DNA from 3 places in the Pseudomonas sp. 273 genome. Region 3 is predicted to be linked to each of the others. Evidence: predicted binding sites of a transcription regulator. Region 3 holds the regulator's gene; each other region holds the start of a gene.
What was found. The regulator FliA, encoded in region 3, starts transcription of late flagellar genes. The targets are predictions, from matches to a motif close to CTAAAGTTTNNNNNNNNNNNGCCGNTAA.

Region 1 (5,670 bases), 650 kb from region 3:
CCTACTCCAGCGTGTCGCACATGGGCTTCGTGATGATCGGCATCTACTCCGGCAGCCCGCAGGCGCTGCAGGGCGTGGTGGTGCAGATGATCGCCCACGGCCTGTCCGCCGCCGCGCTGTTCATCCTCTGCGGCCAGCTGTACGAGCGCCTGCACACCCGTGACATGCGCAAGATGGGCGGCCTGTGGTCGCGCATCCCGTACCTGCCGGCCGTGGCGCTGTTCTTCGCCACCGCGTCGCTGGGCCTGCCGGGCACCGGCAACTTCGTCGGCGAGTTCCTGATCCTGCTGGGCACCTTCAAGGTGGTGCCGGTGATCATCGTCATCGCCACCTTCGGCCTGGTGTTCGGCTCGGTCTACTCGCTGATCATGATCCACCGCGCCTACTTCGGCCCGTCGAAGGCGGACACGCCGATCGCCGGCCTGAACGCCCGCGAACTGAGCATGGTGCTGGGCCTCGCCGCCCTGCTGGTCCTGCTCGGTGTCTACCCGCAGCCGGTCCTCGATACCTCCGCCGCCACCATGCATGGTGTGCAGCAGTGGTTCGACGCCGCCCTTTCCACCCTTGCCGCACGGTAGCCGCGAAATGACTTTCACGATCCAACACTTCATCGCGCTCCTGCCGCTGCTCGTCACCAGCGCCACCCTGGTGGTGGTGATGCTGGCGGTCGCCTGGAAACGCAATCACCGCCTGATCGCCACCCTCTCGATGATCGGCCTGAACCTGGCGCTGGTCTCGATCCTCTGGGCGATCAAGGCGACACCCATCGTCGTCACCCCGCTGCTGCTGATCGACAACTTCGCGCTGTTCTACTCGGCGCTGATCCTGGTCGCCGCCCTCGCCTGCTCGACCCTCGCCCATGCCTACATGGAGAGCTACCCGGGCAACCGCGAGGAGCTCTACCTGCTCCTGCTGCTGTCCACCGCCGGCGGCCTGGTGCTGGTGGCGGCGCAGAACCTGGCCGGCCTGTTCATCGGCCTGGAACTGCTGTCGGTACCGGTCTACGGCATGGTGGCCTACGCCTTCTTCAACAAGCGCAGCCTGGAAGCCGGCATCAAGTACACCGTGCTGTCCGCCGCGGGCTCGGCCTTCCTGCTGTTCGGCATGGCCATGCTCTACGCCGAAGCCGGCACCCTGGACTTCGCCGGCCTGGGCAGCGCCCTGGCCGAAGGCACCGTGCACAGCCCGCTGCTGACCATCGGCGTGGGCATGATGCTGGTGGGCCTGGGCTTCAAGCTGTCGCTGGCGCCCTTCCACCTGTGGACCCCGGACGTCTACGAAGGCGCCCCGGCCCCGGTGGCGGCGTTCCTCGCCACCGCCGCCAAGGTCGCCGTGTTCGCCGTGCTGCTGCGCCTGTTCCAGATCGCCCCGGCGGCCCTGCACAGCGGCGTGCTGCACGTCGCCCTGGCGGTCATCGCGGTCATCTCGATCCTGGTCGGCAACCTGCTGGCGCTGACCCAGAGCAACCTCAAGCGCCTGCTCGGCTACTCCTCCATCGCCCACCTGGGCTACCTGCTGATCGCCGTGGTGGCCAGCAACGGCCTGGCCGTGGAGACCGTCGGCGTCTACCTGACCACCTACGTGGTCACCACCCTGGGCGCCTTCGGCGTGGTCACCCTGATGTCCACCCCCTACGGCGGCCGCGACGCCGATGCCCTGTTCGAATACCGCGGCCTGTTCTGGCGCCGCCCGGTGCTGACCGCGGTGATGACCGTGATGATGCTGTCCCTGGCCGGCATCCCGCTGACCGCCGGCTTCATCGGCAAGTTCTACGTCATCGCCAGCGGCGTCGAGTCGCACCTGTGGTGGCTGGTCGGCGCCCTGGTCCTGGGCAGCGCCATCGGCCTGTACTACTACCTGCGCGTCATGGTCACCCTGTTCCTGGTCGAGCCGAACATGAAGCGCCACGACGCGCCCCTGGACTGGGCCCAGCGCGCCGGCGGCATCATGCTGGTGGCCATCGCCCTGCTGGCCTTCTTCCTCGGCGTGTACCCGCAGCCGCTGCTGGACATCCTCCAGCACTCCGGCCTGGCGGTCGCCGCCGCCGGCTGATAGCCAGAGCAGCAAAGAAAAACCCCGCCTCGGCGGGGTTTTTTGTTGCCTGCGAAACGCTGTTCGTACGCGCCGGGATTGTTCTTCGTAGGAGCGGATCTTATCCGCGACTCCGCCGGCAAGGTCGGCGCTCATAATTACCGAGCCCTCCCCTACCCCGCCAAATCCTCGGTTTCCTCGCGGCCGGTGAACAGGTCCCAGCTGGCGATGAACAGCGCGGCGATCAGCGGGCCGATGACGAAGCCGTTCAAGCCGAACAGCGACATGCCGCCGAGGGTGGAGATCAGCACCACGTAGTCGGGCATCTTGGTGTCCTTGCCCACCAGGATCGGGCGCAGGATGTTGTCCACCAGGCCGATCACCAGCACGCAGAAGAGGATCAGCACCACGCCCTGCCAGATCGCCCCGGTGAGCAGGAACCAGGCCGCCACCGGCACCCACACCAGCCCCGCGCCTATGGCCGGCAGCAGCGACAGGAAGGCCATCAGCGTGCCCCACAGCAGCGAGCCCTGGATGCCGAGGAACCAGAAGATCAACCCGCCCAGCGCACCCTGGGTGGCGGCCACGGCGATGTTGCCCTTCACCGTGGCGCGCACCACGGTGGTGAACTTGGTGAACAGGTGCTGCTTGTGCTCGTGGTCCAGCGGCACCGCCTGCTTGATCCGCCGGCCCAGGGTGCGGCCGTCGCGCAGCAGGAAGAACAGCAGGTAGAGCATCACGCCGAAGCTGATGACGAAGTCGAAGGTGTTCTGGCCGATGCTGAAGGCCTTGGTGGCGACGAACTGGCTGGCCTGCATGGCGCCGCTGGAGAGCTTCTCCTGCAGGCTCGACAGGTCGCCCAGGTCGAAGCGCTCCAGCCACTGGTGGGCCCACGGCGGCAAGGCGGCAAAGGCCTGCTGCACCAGGCCGGCGGGGTTCAGCTGGCCGGATTTCAGGCTCTGGTAGAGGTTGGCGCCCTCCTGCACCAGCGAGCCGGTGATGAAGATCACCGGCAGGATCACGATGAGGATGCAGGCGCTCAGGGTGATCAGCGCCGCCAGGTTCCTGCGCCCGCCCAGGCGCGCCTGCAACCGGCGGTGCACCGGGGCGAAGATGATGGCCAGGATGGTGCCCCAGAACACCGCGCCGTAGAACGGCAGCAGCAGCCAGGCGAAGGCGATGCTGACCACCGCCAGCAGTATCAGGAACGTCCGGTTTTCCAGTTTCGAATCGAGCATGTGCAATCCCATCTGCCGAGAGTGGCCTGCACATTAGTCAGCAGATGGGTGGCGAAGTGCAACCCGGCGCGAGACTGGCGCTCCAGAGGCCCAGCCGACGGACGGCAGCAATGTCTGTAAAGAAAATCGCACAGCCGCCGATATTTCCGAACACCCCCAAGGTTCCCGCAGAGGACACCCCCATGCCTTTTCGTCGCCTCTCCATCCAGTGGAAGATCACCCTGCTCGCGGGCCTGTGCCTGCTCGGCGTGGTTTCGCTGCTCGCCGGTCTGTCGATCTACCGCATGCAGCACAGCACCGCGCTGGTGAAGGAATCCAGCACCCGCATGCTGGACGACGCCGCCGAGGCCCGCCTGCGCGCCCGCGGCGAGATCCAGGCGATGCGTATCCAGCGCTACTTCAGCGACGCCTACCGCTACGCGCAGAGCTTCGCCCGGCAGGCCCTGGCCATGCGCCAGCTCGCCGCCCAGCGCGGCTTGGACACCCTGGCCCTGCGCGAGGAACTGAACCGGCAGATGCGCGACGCGGTGGCGGCCAACCCCGAGCTGCTCGGCCTGTACCTGGCCTTCGAGCCCGACGCCCTGGACGGCCGCGACGCCCAGGCCGAGGGCCGCACCGAACTCGGCAGCAACGAGAAGGGGCGCTTCTCGCAATACTGGGCCCAGGCCACCCCCGGCCAGCTGGAGGCCGAGCCGATGGACGAGAAGATGCTCGCCGACACCAGCCCCGGCCCCAGCGGCGCGGCCTACAACGCCTGGTACACCTGCCCGAAGGCCGCCGGCAAGACCTGCGTGCTGGAGCCCTACGTCGACGAGGTGGGCAACCGCAAGATCCTCATGACCAGCATCGCCCTGCCCCTGCAGGTCGACGGCAAGCTGGTCGGCGTGCTGGGGGTGGACATCGCCCTCGACCGCCTGCAGGAAATCGCCCGTGAAGGCAGCCAGGAACTCTACGAGGGCCAGAGCCGCGTCGCCATCATCAGCCCCGCCGGCCTGCTCGCCGGCTACAGCGCCGACGCCGGCAAGCTCGGCAAGAAGCTGCAGGAGGTCTACCCCGCCCAGGGCGGGCAGTTGCTGCAACTGCTCGGCGCCGGCCAGCACAAGGTCCTCGAACACGACGGCGAGTTGCGCGCCCTGCAACCGCTGCGCCCGATCCCCGAGGCCGAGGCCTGGGGCGTGCTCATCGACGTGCCGCTGCAGGCCCTGCAGGGCCCGGCGGTGAAGCTGCAGCAGGAGCTGGACCAGCAACGTACCCAGGGCACCGTCGTCGAACTCGGCCTGGGCCTGCTCGCCGCCCTGCTCGGCCTGCTGCTGGTATGGCTGACCGCCCGCGGCGTGACGCGCCCGATCCTCGGCGTGGCCGGCATGCTGCGCGACATCGCCAGCGGCGAGGGCGACCTGACCCAGCGCCTGAAGTACCAGGGCCAGGACGAACTGGGCGAGCTGGCCGGCTGGTTCAACCGCTTCCTCGACAAGCTGCAGCCGATCATCCGCGACGTGAAGGCCTCGGTGCAGGACGCCCGCGCCACCGCCGACCAGTCCGCTGCGCTGTCCACCCAGACCAGCGCCGGCATGCAGCAGCAGTTCCGCGAGATCGAGCAGGTGGCCACCGCCTCCCAGGAAATGAGCGCCACCGCCCACGACGTGGCCAACAGCGCCGCGCAAGCCGCCGATGCCGCCCGCGGCGCCGACGGCGCCACCCGCGACGGCCTGGCGGTGATCGACCAGACCACCCGCGCCATCGACGAACTGGCCCGCGACATGAGCCAGGCCATGACCCAGGTCGAGGGCCTGGCCGCCAGCAGCGAGCAGATCGGCTCGGTGCTGGAGGTGATCCGCGCCATCGCCGAGCAGACCAACCTGCTGGCGCTCAACGCTGCCATCGAGGCGGCCCGCGCCGGCGAGGCCGGCCGTGGCTTCGCGGTGGTGGCCGACGAAGTGCGCAACCTGGCCAAGCGCACCCAGGACTCGGTGGAGGAAATCCGCCAGGTCATCGAAGGCCTGCAGAACGGCACCCGCGAAGTGGTCAGCGCCATGCACAGCAGCCACCAGCAGGCCCAGGGCAGCGTCAGCCAGGTGGAACAGGCGGTGGCCGCGCTGCGCCGCATCGGCGAGGCGGTGGGGGTGATCAACGACATGAACCTGCAGATCGCCAGCGCCGCCGAAGAACAGAGCGCGGTGGCCGAGGAGATCAACCGCAACGTGGCGGGCATCCGCGACGTGACCGAGTCGCTGTCCGGCCAGGCCCAGGAATCGGCGCAGATCAGCCAGTCGCTGAACGACCTGGCCAACCACCAGCAGGGGTTGATGGGGCAGTTCCGGGTGTGATCGGCGGGGACGCCATACCTGTAGGAGCGAGCTTGCTCGCGAACAGGATTTCCCGGCGGCTACGGCGTTGGGTG
Region 2 (5,670 bases), 1.9 Mb from region 3:
GCCGCCGGGAAATCCCCGTTCGCGAGCAAGCTCGCTCCTACAGGAAAGGGCCCCCGCGGGGGATTTTCCCGCCCCGTTGCGGTGCACCCCGGGAAAAACGCCGGATTCGCTTGAATCCCCCGCCCCGCCTGGGTTATCCATGCTTCGCCCTTTCGCTGAAGCCATGGATACGCCGTATGACTTTCCCAGTGCCAGCCCACCTCGCCGAAGGCTCCGAGAAGCCCGCCGGCCGCATTCGCCAGAAGAACGAGGAAGTCATCCTCGCCGCCGCCGAAGAAGAGTTCGCCCGCCACGGCTTCAAGGGCACCAGCATGAACGCCATCGCCCTGCGCGCCGACCTGCCCAAGGCCAACCTGCACTACTACTTCAGCAACAAGCTGGGGCTCTACACCGCGGTGCTGGGCAACATCCTCGACCTCTGGGACAGTACCTTCAACCACCTGTCCGCCGAGGACGACCCGGCCACCGCCCTGGCCGGCTACATCCGCGCCAAGATGGAGTTCTCCCGCCGCCACCCGCTGGCCTCGCGGATCTTCGCCATGGAGATCATCAGCGGCGGGCAGTGCCTGAGCAGCCACTTCAACCAGGACTACCGCGCCTGGTTCCGCGGCCGCGCGGCGGTGTTCGAGGCCTGGATCGCCGCCGGCAAGATGGACCCGGTGGACCCGGTCAACCTGATCTTCCTGCTCTGGGGCAGCACCCAGCACTACGCCGACTTCGCCACCCAGATCGCCTTCGTCACCGGGCGCAAGCGCATGTCCCGGCAGGACTTCAGCGAGGCCGCCGACAACCTCATCCGCATCATCCTCAAGGGCTGCGGGCTGACGCCGCCGGCCACGGCATGAGCTTCACCCTCGCCGGCCCGGCCAGCTACGCCGAGGACATCCGCAAGAGCCGCTTCACCTGCCTGGCCGCGCCCATCGCCAGCGAGGTCGAGGCCCAGGCCTTCCTCGCCGCCCACCGCGACGCCAGCGCCGGGCACAACTGCTGGGCCTGGAAGCTCGGCGCGCAATACCGCTTCAGCGACGACGGCGAACCCGGCGGCACCGCCGGGCGGCCGATACTCGCGGCCATCGAGGGCCAGGCCATGGACCGCGTGGTGGTGCTGGTCAGCCGCTGGTTCGGCGGCATCAAGCTCGGCACCGGCGGCCTGGCCCGCGCCTACGGCGGCTGCGCGGCCAAGTGCCTGCAGGACGCCCCGCGCATCGAGCTGGTGCCCAGCACGCGCCTGGCCTTCGCCTGCGGCTTCGCCGAGCACGCGCTGCTCAAGGCGCGCATCCTCGCCCTGGGCGCGAGCATCGAGGACGAGGCCTACGGCGCCGAGGGTGTGGATATCCGCCTGAGCCTGCCCGATACCCAGGTCGAAGCGCTGCAACGGCTGCTCGGCGACCTCAGCCGTGGCCGCATCCGCGCCACCCGCCTCGACGACTGAAGCAATTATCCCCAGGGCTTTTCCACCGGCGGTGGGTTTTTGTCCCCGGTTCCTGTGCGGCATCCTGTGGACAAACTGTGCCCCCTCCGCTCCAGGCCTCGTCAGCCCTGGCCTGCAAGGCTTTGCGCAGAATTTGTCCAAACCCCGCAAAAGGCCGTTTCCGGCTATCCCCGGATAGCGTGGGCAAGGCTGTGGAAAAACTGTCGATGAAGGCCCCGGAAGCAGGTATTCCGGGGGCTGCGCGAGGCTGTACGTTTTTTGCTCTGCAATGGCCTGAAAGCCACGTAATTCAAGGGCTTAGGCCGGGCTTGGCAGCACCGGAAAAGGACCCTGGACAAACCCGGTATAAGCCCTTGGCAAGCTGTGAATATCCTGGTGGAAAACCACGCTGGAGGCAGCACTTGTGCAGGGCAGGGGAAAGGCTGCGGAGAGGCCGGCGGAACTGGGGTTTTCCACGGCCAGGCGAATGGATTGCTCACAGAGGCCGTGGACAGCGTTGTGGATATCCTCTGGGGAAAACTTCCGATGCCAGAACCGCCGCCGGCTGGCGAAAACTGTACGTTTTTCGAGCAGAAAGCCCCGAAATTGCTGGGCTGCAGAAGGGTATCCACAAATCGAAGAGGCAAAAAAGCGCCTATGGAGCCTCCCTGTGGAAGCCTGCCGCCTGTGGACAGCGAAAACCCCTTTTCAACAGTGGATAACAGGAGCGTAGGGCGTATAACCGTTCGCGGTTATACGCCGTTACACCGCCCTCATGCCCGGCCTCTGGCCCGAACCCGAAGCGCCCCGGACAGGCGCTCCGGGGCCAGCTCCGAGGCGCGCCTGGCGCCAAGGTCAAACGGCGTATAACGCGGAGCGTTATACGCCCTACATCAGGCCCAACCACAGCGTAGGGCGTATAACCGTTCGCGGTTATACGCCGTTACACCACCCTCATGCCTGGCCTCTGGTCCGAACCCGGAGCGCCCCGGACAGGCGCTTCGGGGCCAGCTCCGAGGCGCGCCTGGCGCCAAGGTCAAACGGCGTATAACGCGGAGCGTTATACGCCCTACGTCCAGCCGCGGCGTTACAAGCGGAACTGCCCCATCTGCCGCTGCAGGTCGTCGGCCAGGCCGCGCAGGGCGTGGCATTGCTCGCGGCCCTGGTGCACCTCGCCGGCGGTGGCGCGGGCCAGGTCGGCGATGCCCTGGACGTTGCGGTTGATTTCCTCGGTGACCGCGCTCTGTTCCTCGGTGGCGGCGGCGACCTGGTGGTTGATGTCGCTGATGCGCTCCACCTGGTCGGCGATGGCGCCCAGCGAGGCGCCGGCGCGCTGGTTGGCGGCCAGGCCCTCGCCGGTGGCCGCCTGGCCCGAGTGCATGGAGCTGACCGCCTGCTCGGCGCCCTGCTTGAGGCGCTGGATCATCGCCTGGATCTCGTCGGTGGAGCCCTGGGTGCGCCCGGCCAGGGTGCGCACCTCGTCGGCCACCACGGCGAAGCCGCGGCCCAGTTCGCCGGCGCGCGCGGCCTCGATGGCGGCGTTGAGCGCCAGCAGGTTGGTCTGCTCGGAAATGCCGCGGATCACCGCCAGTACCTGGTCGATGGTCGCGACCTGGGCCGCGAGGTCGCTCACCGCCTCGGCGGCCTGGCCGATCTCGGCGGACATGCGCTCGCCATGCTGCAGCGAGCCGCCCACCACCTGGCGCGCCTGGCCGGCTTCGCCACGGGCCTGCTGCGAGGCGCTGGCGGCCTGCTCGGCGTTGCGCGCGATTTCCTGCACGGTGCTGCCCATCTCGTTCACCGCCGTGGCCACCATGTCGGTCATCTCCTGCTGGCGGCTGGCGTGCTCCGCGGTGTTATCCACAACCCGCGCCACCTCGGCCACGCTGCGCTGCAACTGCTGGCTGGTGGCGAGCACGGCGCCGATCAGCTGGCGCTGGCCTTCGAGGAAGCGGTTGAAGCCGCGGGCCAGGTCGCCCAGCTCGTCGGCGCGGGAGTCGTCCAGGCGGCGTGTCAGGTCGCCGCCGCCGGCGCCTATGTCCAGCAGCGCCGTGGTCACCTGGCGGATCGGCCGCACCAGGCCGCGGGCCAGCAGCACCACCAGGCCCAGGCAGAGCAGCGCCACCGCCGCGCCGGCCAGGCCGGACAGGCGCAGGGCCTGGCGCGCGTCGGCGTAGACCTCGGCCTCCGGCACCTCGCTGACCAGCGTCCAGCCGAGGTCGCGCAGCGGCAGGCTGGCGGCCAGGTAGGCCTCGCCATCGCGTTCGAAGCGGCTACTGTGGAAGCCCGGCTGGCCGAGCAGCGCCCGGGCCGCGTCGCCGCCCACCAGGTCGGCCAGGGCCTTGCCGAGGGCCCGGGCTGGGTCCGGGTGGATCTGCACCTGGCCGTCGTTCTTCACCAGGTACACGTGGCCGGACTGGCCGAAGCGGAAGTCGCGGATCAGCTTCGACAGCTCGTCCATGCGCAGGCCCAGGCCGGCGATGCCCAGCAGCTTGCCGTCGCGTTCGACGCGGCGGTCGATGAACAGCGTGAGTTCGCCGCTGCCGACGTCGGTGTCGATGTTCAGCACCTGCGGCCGGCCGCTGCCGATGAAGTTGAAGCACCAGGCGTCCTGGGGCTCGCTGCGGGACAGGGTGCGTTCCTTGCCCTTGTCGCTGTAGTAGGCGTCGCTGGCCCGGCTGACGATGAGCGCGGCGAAGGCCTGCTGCGAGGTACGGATGCCGCCCAGGTAGCGGACGAAGTCGGCCTGCCGCGCCGGGTCCTCGCCGGCGGCCAGCCAGTCCTGCACCAGGCTGTTGTCGGCGATGCCGGCGGCGGCGGTGAGCGGGCCGGTGAGCCGGCGCTCGAAGTCGTTGGCGATGGCCTGGATGCTCGCCGGCAGCGCCTGTTCGAGCAGGTAGCGCTCGCTCAGGCGGTTGACCAGCACGGCGTAGAGGCCGAGCACGATGAGCAGGCTGAGCAGCAGGGCGGCGCCCATGCTGAGGATGAGTTGGGTCTGGATGCTGCGAAGGCGCATTTGTTGTTGTCCTCGTGTCGCGCGGCGAATCCTTTCGCGGGTGGGATGCGGGGCGTGTGGACGGGGCCGGAAGGGTTATCGGCCAGGAGGCGGGAAACTGTTGTCCCGTTGGTCAGGTTTTTCGGCGTGGGCTGGGCGGATAAGGGTTGATCCCGGTATCGGATGCGCTCCGGCCTTGGCCGAGGCGCTTGGCATGAGGGCGGTGTAGCGGCGGATAACCGCGAACGGTTATTCGCCCTACGTGCGGTTTGCCTCGGTGCACAGGGCTTTCCATTCGACGCCGCTGCGGGTGGTGCGTGGCGGGGCGTCCTGGTGATAGCGGGCGATGACCTGGGCGGCCACGGCGATGGCCACCTCCAGCGGGCGCTTGCCGGGTACCTCGGGCAGGCCGATGGGGCAGTGCAGGGTTTCGATGGCGGCTGTGGAAAAGCCGCGCTGTTCCAGGCGCATGCGGCAGCGCTGGGCCTTGGTCTGCGAGCCGATCATGCCGAGGAAGCCGGCGTCGCCGCGCTTGAGCACCGCTTCGGCCAGCGCATAGTCCAGCGGGTGGTTGTGGGTCATGATCAGGTAGTAGCTGCCCGGCGGCGCCTTATCCACAGCCTCCGGCGGATCGTCCAGCAGGCTGCAGCGCACCCCTGTGGGTAACTCGGCGGGGAATTCCGCGGCGCGGCTGTCCACCCATTCCAGGCGCAGCGGCAGGCCCGCCAGCAGCGGCGCCAGGGCGCGGCCGACGTGGCCGGCGCCGAACAGCAGCACCTGCGGCCCGCGCACCGCGAAGCATTCGAACAGCAGGCTGGCGCGGCCGCCGCAGCACTGGCCCAGGCGCGCGCCCAGGGGGAAGTGCTCCAGGCTCTGGGCATCCTTGCCGGCCAGCAGCAGTTGGCGCGCGTGCTCGGTGGCGGCCAGTTCCAGGTGGCCGCCGCCGATGGTGTCGTAGCAGGCGTCGGCCGTGACCAGCATCTTGCAGCCGGCCTCGCGCGGGGTGGAGCCCTGGACGCCGATGACGGTGACCAGTACGTAGGGCTCGGCGCCGTCGCGCAGGCGGGCGATGGCGTCCATCCAGGTGGGGTCATGGGGTGGGGTCCTGGGGTGGGTTGCTGGTGTTGGTTGGGTGTTTCGGCGTTGTGGGTGAGGTGGGTTCCCTCTCCCCAGCCCCCTCCCTGAAGGGAGAGGGGGCTAGTTCGGTGTGTGCAGGAAGATTGGGAGTTTTCCTGTTATCCACAGTGTCCGGCTGACTCCGTTG
Region 3 (5,670 bases):
GCGTCGGCGCTGAACTTGCCCTTGCCGTGCAGTTGGTCCAGCAACGCCTCGAATTCGTCGTCGGTGATGTTGTCGCCGCCGGCGGCGGGCGCCTCGGCTTCGGCCGGCGCAGCGGAGGCGACAGGCGCAGCGGGTTCTTCCGTCGCACCGCCGAACTTGCCTTTGCCGTGCAACTGGTCGAGCAGCGCCTCGAACTCGTCGTCGGTGATCTCGTCGCCAGCGGCCGGCGCTTCGGCCGGAGCGGGCGCAGCGGCCGACTCTTCCGGCAGGCTGCTGGCGCCGCTGAACTGGCCCTTGCCGTGCAACTGGTCGAGCAGGGCCTCGAATTCGTCGTCGGTGATCTCGTCGCCGGCGCCGGCGGCCCCGGCCTGCGGCGGCTGTTCGGCCTGCGGCGCCTGGTCGCCCGGCTGCAGGGCGTCGAGCAGTTGCTCGAACTCGGCGTCGGTGATGTCGCCATAGGCGGCCGGCTCGGCGGCGGGTTCCGGCGCGGCGGCTTCTTCCTGGGGCGCGGCTTCGACGGCGTCGTCGTCGCCCGGTTCGGCCAGGCGCGCCAGCGCGGCGAGCAGCTCGGGGGTGGCCGGGGTCGGCTCTTCCTGGTCGCGGACCTGGGCGAACATGACGTTGACCGTGTCCAGCGCCTGCAGGACCACGTCCATCAGCTCGGAGGTGACGCGGCGTTCACCCTTGCGCAGGATGTCGAAGACGTTCTCCGCCACGTGGCAGCATTCCACCAGGGCGTTCAGCTGGAGGAAGCCGGCGCCGCCCTTGACGGTGTGGAAACCACGGAAAATGGCATTGAGCAGGTCCATGTCGTCCGGCCGGCTTTCCAGCTCGACCAGTTGCTCGGACAGTTGCTCGAGAATCTCGCCGGCCTCCACCAGAAAGTCCTGGAGGATCTCGTCATCGGCGTCGAAGCTCATTCGGTGCTCCCCACGGTGTGTTCACACACCTCAAAAACCAAGGCTGGACAACAGGTCATCGACATCGTCCTGACCGGATACGACGTCCATTCTCTTATCGGCAGCAACCTGCGGACCTTCACCCTTGGACGATCTTTCTTTTTCGACGGCCGTGCGCAGGCCCTCGTGGTCGTGCTCGATACCGGCGTAGCGATCCACCTGCCCGGCCATCCAGACCAGCTTGACCAGGTTGCTCTCCACCTCGGTGACCAGCCGGGTGACGCGCTTGATCACCTGCCCGGTGAGGTCCTGGAAGTCCTGCGCCAGCAGGATGTCGTTCAGGTGCGCAGAGAGCTTGCGGCTGTCCTGGGCGCTGCTGTAGAGGAAGGCCTCGACGCGCTTGGCCAGCTCGCGGAAGGCCTCAGGGCCCAGCTCGCGGCGCATGAAGCGCGACCACTGTTCCTGCAGCTCCTTGGCCTCGCCCTCGATGTGGCCGACCAGCGGCGTGCACTCTTCCACCAGGTCCATGGTGCGGTTGGCCGCCTTCTCGGTCATCTGCACCACGTACGACAGGCGGTCGGTGGCGTCGGCGATCTGCGACATTTCCTCGGCGTGGCGCGAGCGCGGGTCGATCTGGAAATTGACGATGGCGTTGTGCAGCTCGCGGGTGAGCTTGCCGACCTCCTGGTAGAGGCCGCGGTCACGGGCCTGGTTGAGCTCCTGGATGAGCTGCACGGCCTGCTGCACTTCGCCGCGCTCCAGGCTCTCGACCAATTCGCGCGCGTGTTTCTTCAGGGTCGACTCGAAGTCGCCCCCCTTGGATTCGTTGACGAGATCCATGACGCCCTCTTGGTCGGCTTCAGCCGCCGACCCGCTCGAATATCTTCTCGATCTTCTCTTTCAGCACCTGGGCGGTGAAAGGCTTGACCACGTAGCCGTTGACCCCGGCCTGGGCCGCTTCGATGATCTGGTCGCGCTTGGCCTCGGCGGTGACCATCAGCACCGGCAGGTGCTTCAGGCGCTCGTCGGCGCGTACCGCGCGCAGCAGGTCGATGCCGGTCATGCCGGGCATGTTCCAGTCGGTGACGAGGAAGTCGAAGTTGCCGCTGTGCAGCATCGGCAGCGCGGTGGTGCCGTCATCGGCTTCCGCGGTGTTGGTGAACCCCAGGTCGCGCAGGAGGTTCTTGATGATGCGCCTCATCGTGGAGAAGTCGTCCACGATGAGAATTTTCATGTTCTTGTCCAAACCTGCCTCCGTCCAGTCCCGGCGCGCAGTGGCGGGCGCGCCTTGAATACCCTTGGGCGGGCGCCCTGGCGGCGCCTGCCGTGTTGCTTGTCCGCGGCGGAGCGGGCTGCCGGCGCCTGCCGTCCCCTCCCCGCACGCTCGCCGGCCTTCATGGCGAAGGGCCAGCACCTATCGCGCCGACGGGATTCTATACGCCCCGCCGGAAAATTCCGTTACTTCCTTGTGTCCACCGGTCGATCAGTGCGCACGCCACTCCGACAGCCGGGCCCGCAGGCGCGCGGCGCACTGGCTGTGCAGCTGGCTGACCCGCGACTCGCTCACCCCGAGCACCTCGCCGATCTCCTTGAGGTTCAGCTCCTCGTCGTAGTACAGCGCCAGCACCAGGCGCTCGCGCTCGGGCAGCTTGGTGATGGCGTCGGCCAGCGCCTGCTGGAAACGCTCGTCCTCCAGGCCGTGGGAGGGCTCGTTGTCCAGGTGCGTGGTGTCTTCCGCCGGGCCCTGGGCGCCTTCCTGCAGCAGGTCGTCGAAACTGTAAAGGCGGCTGCCCTGGGTGTCGCTTAAGATCGCGTAGTAATCGTCGAGGCTCATATTGAGTTCGGCAGCGACTTCCTGATCTTTAGCGTCGCGTCCGGTTCGCGCCTCGATGGTGCGGATCGCGTCGCTGACCAGGCGGGTGTTGCGGTGCACCGAACGCGGCGCCCAGTCGCCCTTGCGCACCTCGTCGAGCATGGCCCCGCGGATGCGGATGCCGGCGTAGGTCTCGAAACTGGCTCCCTTGCCCTGGTCGTACTTCTTCGCCGCCTCGAGCAGGCCGATCATCCCGGCCTGCATCAGGTCCTCCACCTGCACGCTGGCCGGCAGCCGGCCCAGCAGGTGGTAGGCGATACGCTTGACCAGCGGCGCATAGCGCTGGATCAGTTCTTCCTGGGAATTGCGCGCCTGCGTCTTGCTGTACATAAGCGCTCCGGAGCCGCTCATCATACGGTCGAACCCGTGGTCGGATGCTGCACCAGGCGTTCGACGAAGAACTCCAGGTGCCCGCGCGGGTTGGCCGGCAGCGGCCAGCTGTCGACTTTCTGGGCGATGGCGCGGAAGGCCAGCGAGGCCTTGCTGCGCGGGAAGGCTTCATACACCGAGCGCTGCTTCTGCACGGCCTTGCGCACCGACTCGTCGTAGGGGATGGCGCCGACGTACTGCAGCGCCACGTCGAGGAAGCGGTCGGTGACCTTGGTCAGCTTGGCGAACAGGTTGCGCCCTTCCTGCGGGCTGTGCGCCATGTTCGCCAGCACGCGGAAGCGCGTCATGCCGTAGTCGCGGTTCAGCAGCTTGATCAGTGCGTAGGCATCGGTGATCGAGGTCGGTTCGTCGCAGACCACCAGCAGCACTTCCTGGGCCGCGCGGACGAAGCTGACCACCGAATCGCCGATGCCGGCGGCAGTGTCCACCAGCAGCACGTCGATGTTCTCGCTGATGTCGCTGAAGGCCTGGATCAGCCCGGCGTGCTGCATGGGCGAGAGCTGCACCATGCTCTGCGTGCCCGAGGCCGCCGGGACGATGCGGATGCCGCCGGGGCCCTGGAGGATCACGTCACGCAGGTCGCATTCGCCTTCGATGACGTCGGCCAGGGTGCGCTTGGGCGAAAGCCCCAGCAGCACGTCGACGTTGGCCAGGCCGAGGTCGGCGTCCAGCAGCATGACGCGGCGGCCGAGGTCGGCCAGCGCCATCGCCAGGTTCACCGAGACGTTGGTCTTGCCGACGCCACCCTTGCCACCGGTGACCGCGATTACCTGAACGGGATGCATACCCATAGTCTTACCTTGTCTCTTCATCGTCCCCGGCGCGGTGGGCGCCTGGGTCTGCCGGTCGCGGTGCTCTCCCGCCACCAGCGCTTACGGATCTGCTCGAGCATCCGTATCCGCCTGGAACCCCCGCGTGCGGGGGCGCCCCTGGAATCCGTCAGCCGACGTGTCGCGCCGGCTGCTGATAGAGGCCGGCGAACATGCCGGCCATGGTGTCCTCGCATGGCTCCTCGGGAGCCTGCAGGCTGACCGCGCGGCTGACCAACTGGTGCGCGCGCGCCACCTGCAGATCATCCGGAATTCGCGGCCCGTCCGCCAGATAGGCAACCGGCATGCGTTGTGCTATCACCAGCGCCAGGGCCTCGCCCAGGCTGCCCGCCTCGTCCAGCTTGGTCAGTATGCAACCGGCCAGGCCGCAGCTGCGATAGGCGTGCCAGGCGGCCTTGAGCACCTGGCTCTGGCTGGTCGCGGCCAGCACCAGGTAATTCTTCACGTTCAGGCTCTGCGCCGCCAGGGCCTCGAGCTGCATGCGCAGCGCCGGGTCGCTGGCCGGCAGGCCGGCGGTGTCGATCAGCACCAGGCGCTTGCCCGCCAGCGGCGCCATGGCCTGCAGCAGCGACTGGCCGGGGTCGACCAGGGTCACCGGCACGTTGAGGATGCGGCCCAGGGACTTGATCTGCTCCTGGGCGCCCAGGCGGAAGCTGTCCATGCTGACCAGCGCCAGGTTGTGCGCACCGTACTTGAGGACGTAGCGCGCCGCCAGCTTGGCCAGGGTGGTGGTCTTGCCCATGCCGGCCGGGCCGACCAGGGCGATCACCCCGCCCTGCTCCAGCAGGTCGGCGTCGGGGGTGCGGATCGAGCGCGCCAGGTGGGCCAGGAGCATGCGCCAGGCCTGCTTGGGGTCGGCGATCGAGGCCACGCGCTCGAGCAGTTGGCGGCCCAGGTCCGCCGGCATGCCCATGCGCTGCAGGCGGCGCCACAGGCCGGCCTGCTTCGGGCGCTGGTGCTGCAGCTGGCTCCAGGCGATGGAGCCCAGCTGCACTTCGAGCAGCTCGCGCAGGCCGTTGAGTTCGAAGCGCATGGCGTCCAGTGCCTGCTGGCTGACGGCGGCCGGCGCGGCGGCGGGCGCCGGGGCGGCCATGGCCTCGGCCAGGCTCGGGCGTTTGGCCGGCTCGGCGCCGTACAATTGACGGTCCTTGCGCGCGGTGGCGGCGGCGCGCACCGGGCTGTCCAGCTCGGCGCGGGCCTGGGCGATGCGCTGCTGGGTCTGGCGCAGCTCGGCCTCCAGCGCCGGGTTCGGCTTGCTGGCCGCTGCCGGCGGCTGGTAGTCCAGCGCCGCGGTCAGCTCGACACCGCCGGCGACCCGGCGGTTGCCGATGATGGCGGCATCCGCGCCCAGCTCGTCACGGACCAGTTTCATGGCCTGACGCATATCGGCGGCGAAGAAGCGTTTAACCTGCATGGCGCTGTCCTTCAGTTCTGTCCAACGGTGGCGACGATGGTGACTTGCTTGTTATCCGGAATTTCCTGGTAGGCCAGCACGCTCATGCTCGGCACCGCCATCCGCGCGAAACGCGACATCATCGCGCGGATCGGCCCGGCCACCAGCAGGATCGCCGGCTTGCCGAGCATTTCCTGGCGCTGTGCGGTCTCGACCAGCGAGCGCTGCAGTTTTTCCGCCATGCCCGGCTCCAGCAGAATGCCGTCTTCCGAACCTTGCCCGGCC

Region 1: a site for FliA is predicted at 3,386-3,413, ahead of PKO50_RS19220 (methyl-accepting chemotaxis protein). Genes of this name have one in related genera too.
Region 2: a site for FliA is predicted at 4,503-4,530, ahead of PKO50_RS31165 (methyl-accepting chemotaxis protein). Genes of this name have one in related genera too.

What each region holds. Positions count from the first base shown of each region.
Region 1 is NZ_CP116775.1:4,215,878-4,221,547, forward strand. It holds gene nuoM (NADH-quinone oxidoreductase subunit M) at 1-578, shown strand, start outside; gene nuoN (NADH-quinone oxidoreductase subunit NuoN) at 586-2,052, shown strand; gene PKO50_RS19215 (AI-2E family transporter) at 2,205-3,269, opposite strand; gene PKO50_RS19220 (methyl-accepting chemotaxis protein) at 3,452-5,596, shown strand.
Region 2 is NZ_CP116775.1:6,807,271-6,812,940, forward strand. It holds gene PKO50_RS31155 (TetR/AcrR family transcriptional regulator) at 177-845, shown strand; gene PKO50_RS31160 (YigZ family protein) at 842-1,432, shown strand; gene PKO50_RS31165 (methyl-accepting chemotaxis protein) at 2,499-4,427, opposite strand; gene xdhC (xanthine dehydrogenase accessory protein XdhC) at 4,665-5,486, opposite strand; gene xdhB (xanthine dehydrogenase molybdopterin binding subunit) at 5,497-5,670, opposite strand, start outside.
Region 3 is NZ_CP116775.1:4,867,230-4,872,899, forward strand. It holds gene PKO50_RS22120 (chemotaxis protein CheA) at 1-920, opposite strand, end outside; gene PKO50_RS22125 (protein phosphatase CheZ) at 951-1,739, opposite strand; gene PKO50_RS22130 (chemotaxis response regulator CheY) at 1,759-2,133, opposite strand; gene fliA (RNA polymerase sigma factor FliA) at 2,383-3,126, opposite strand; gene fleN (flagellar synthesis regulator FleN) at 3,123-3,953, opposite strand; gene flhF (flagellar biosynthesis protein FlhF) at 4,102-5,406, opposite strand; gene flhA (flagellar biosynthesis protein FlhA) at 5,418-5,670, opposite strand, start outside.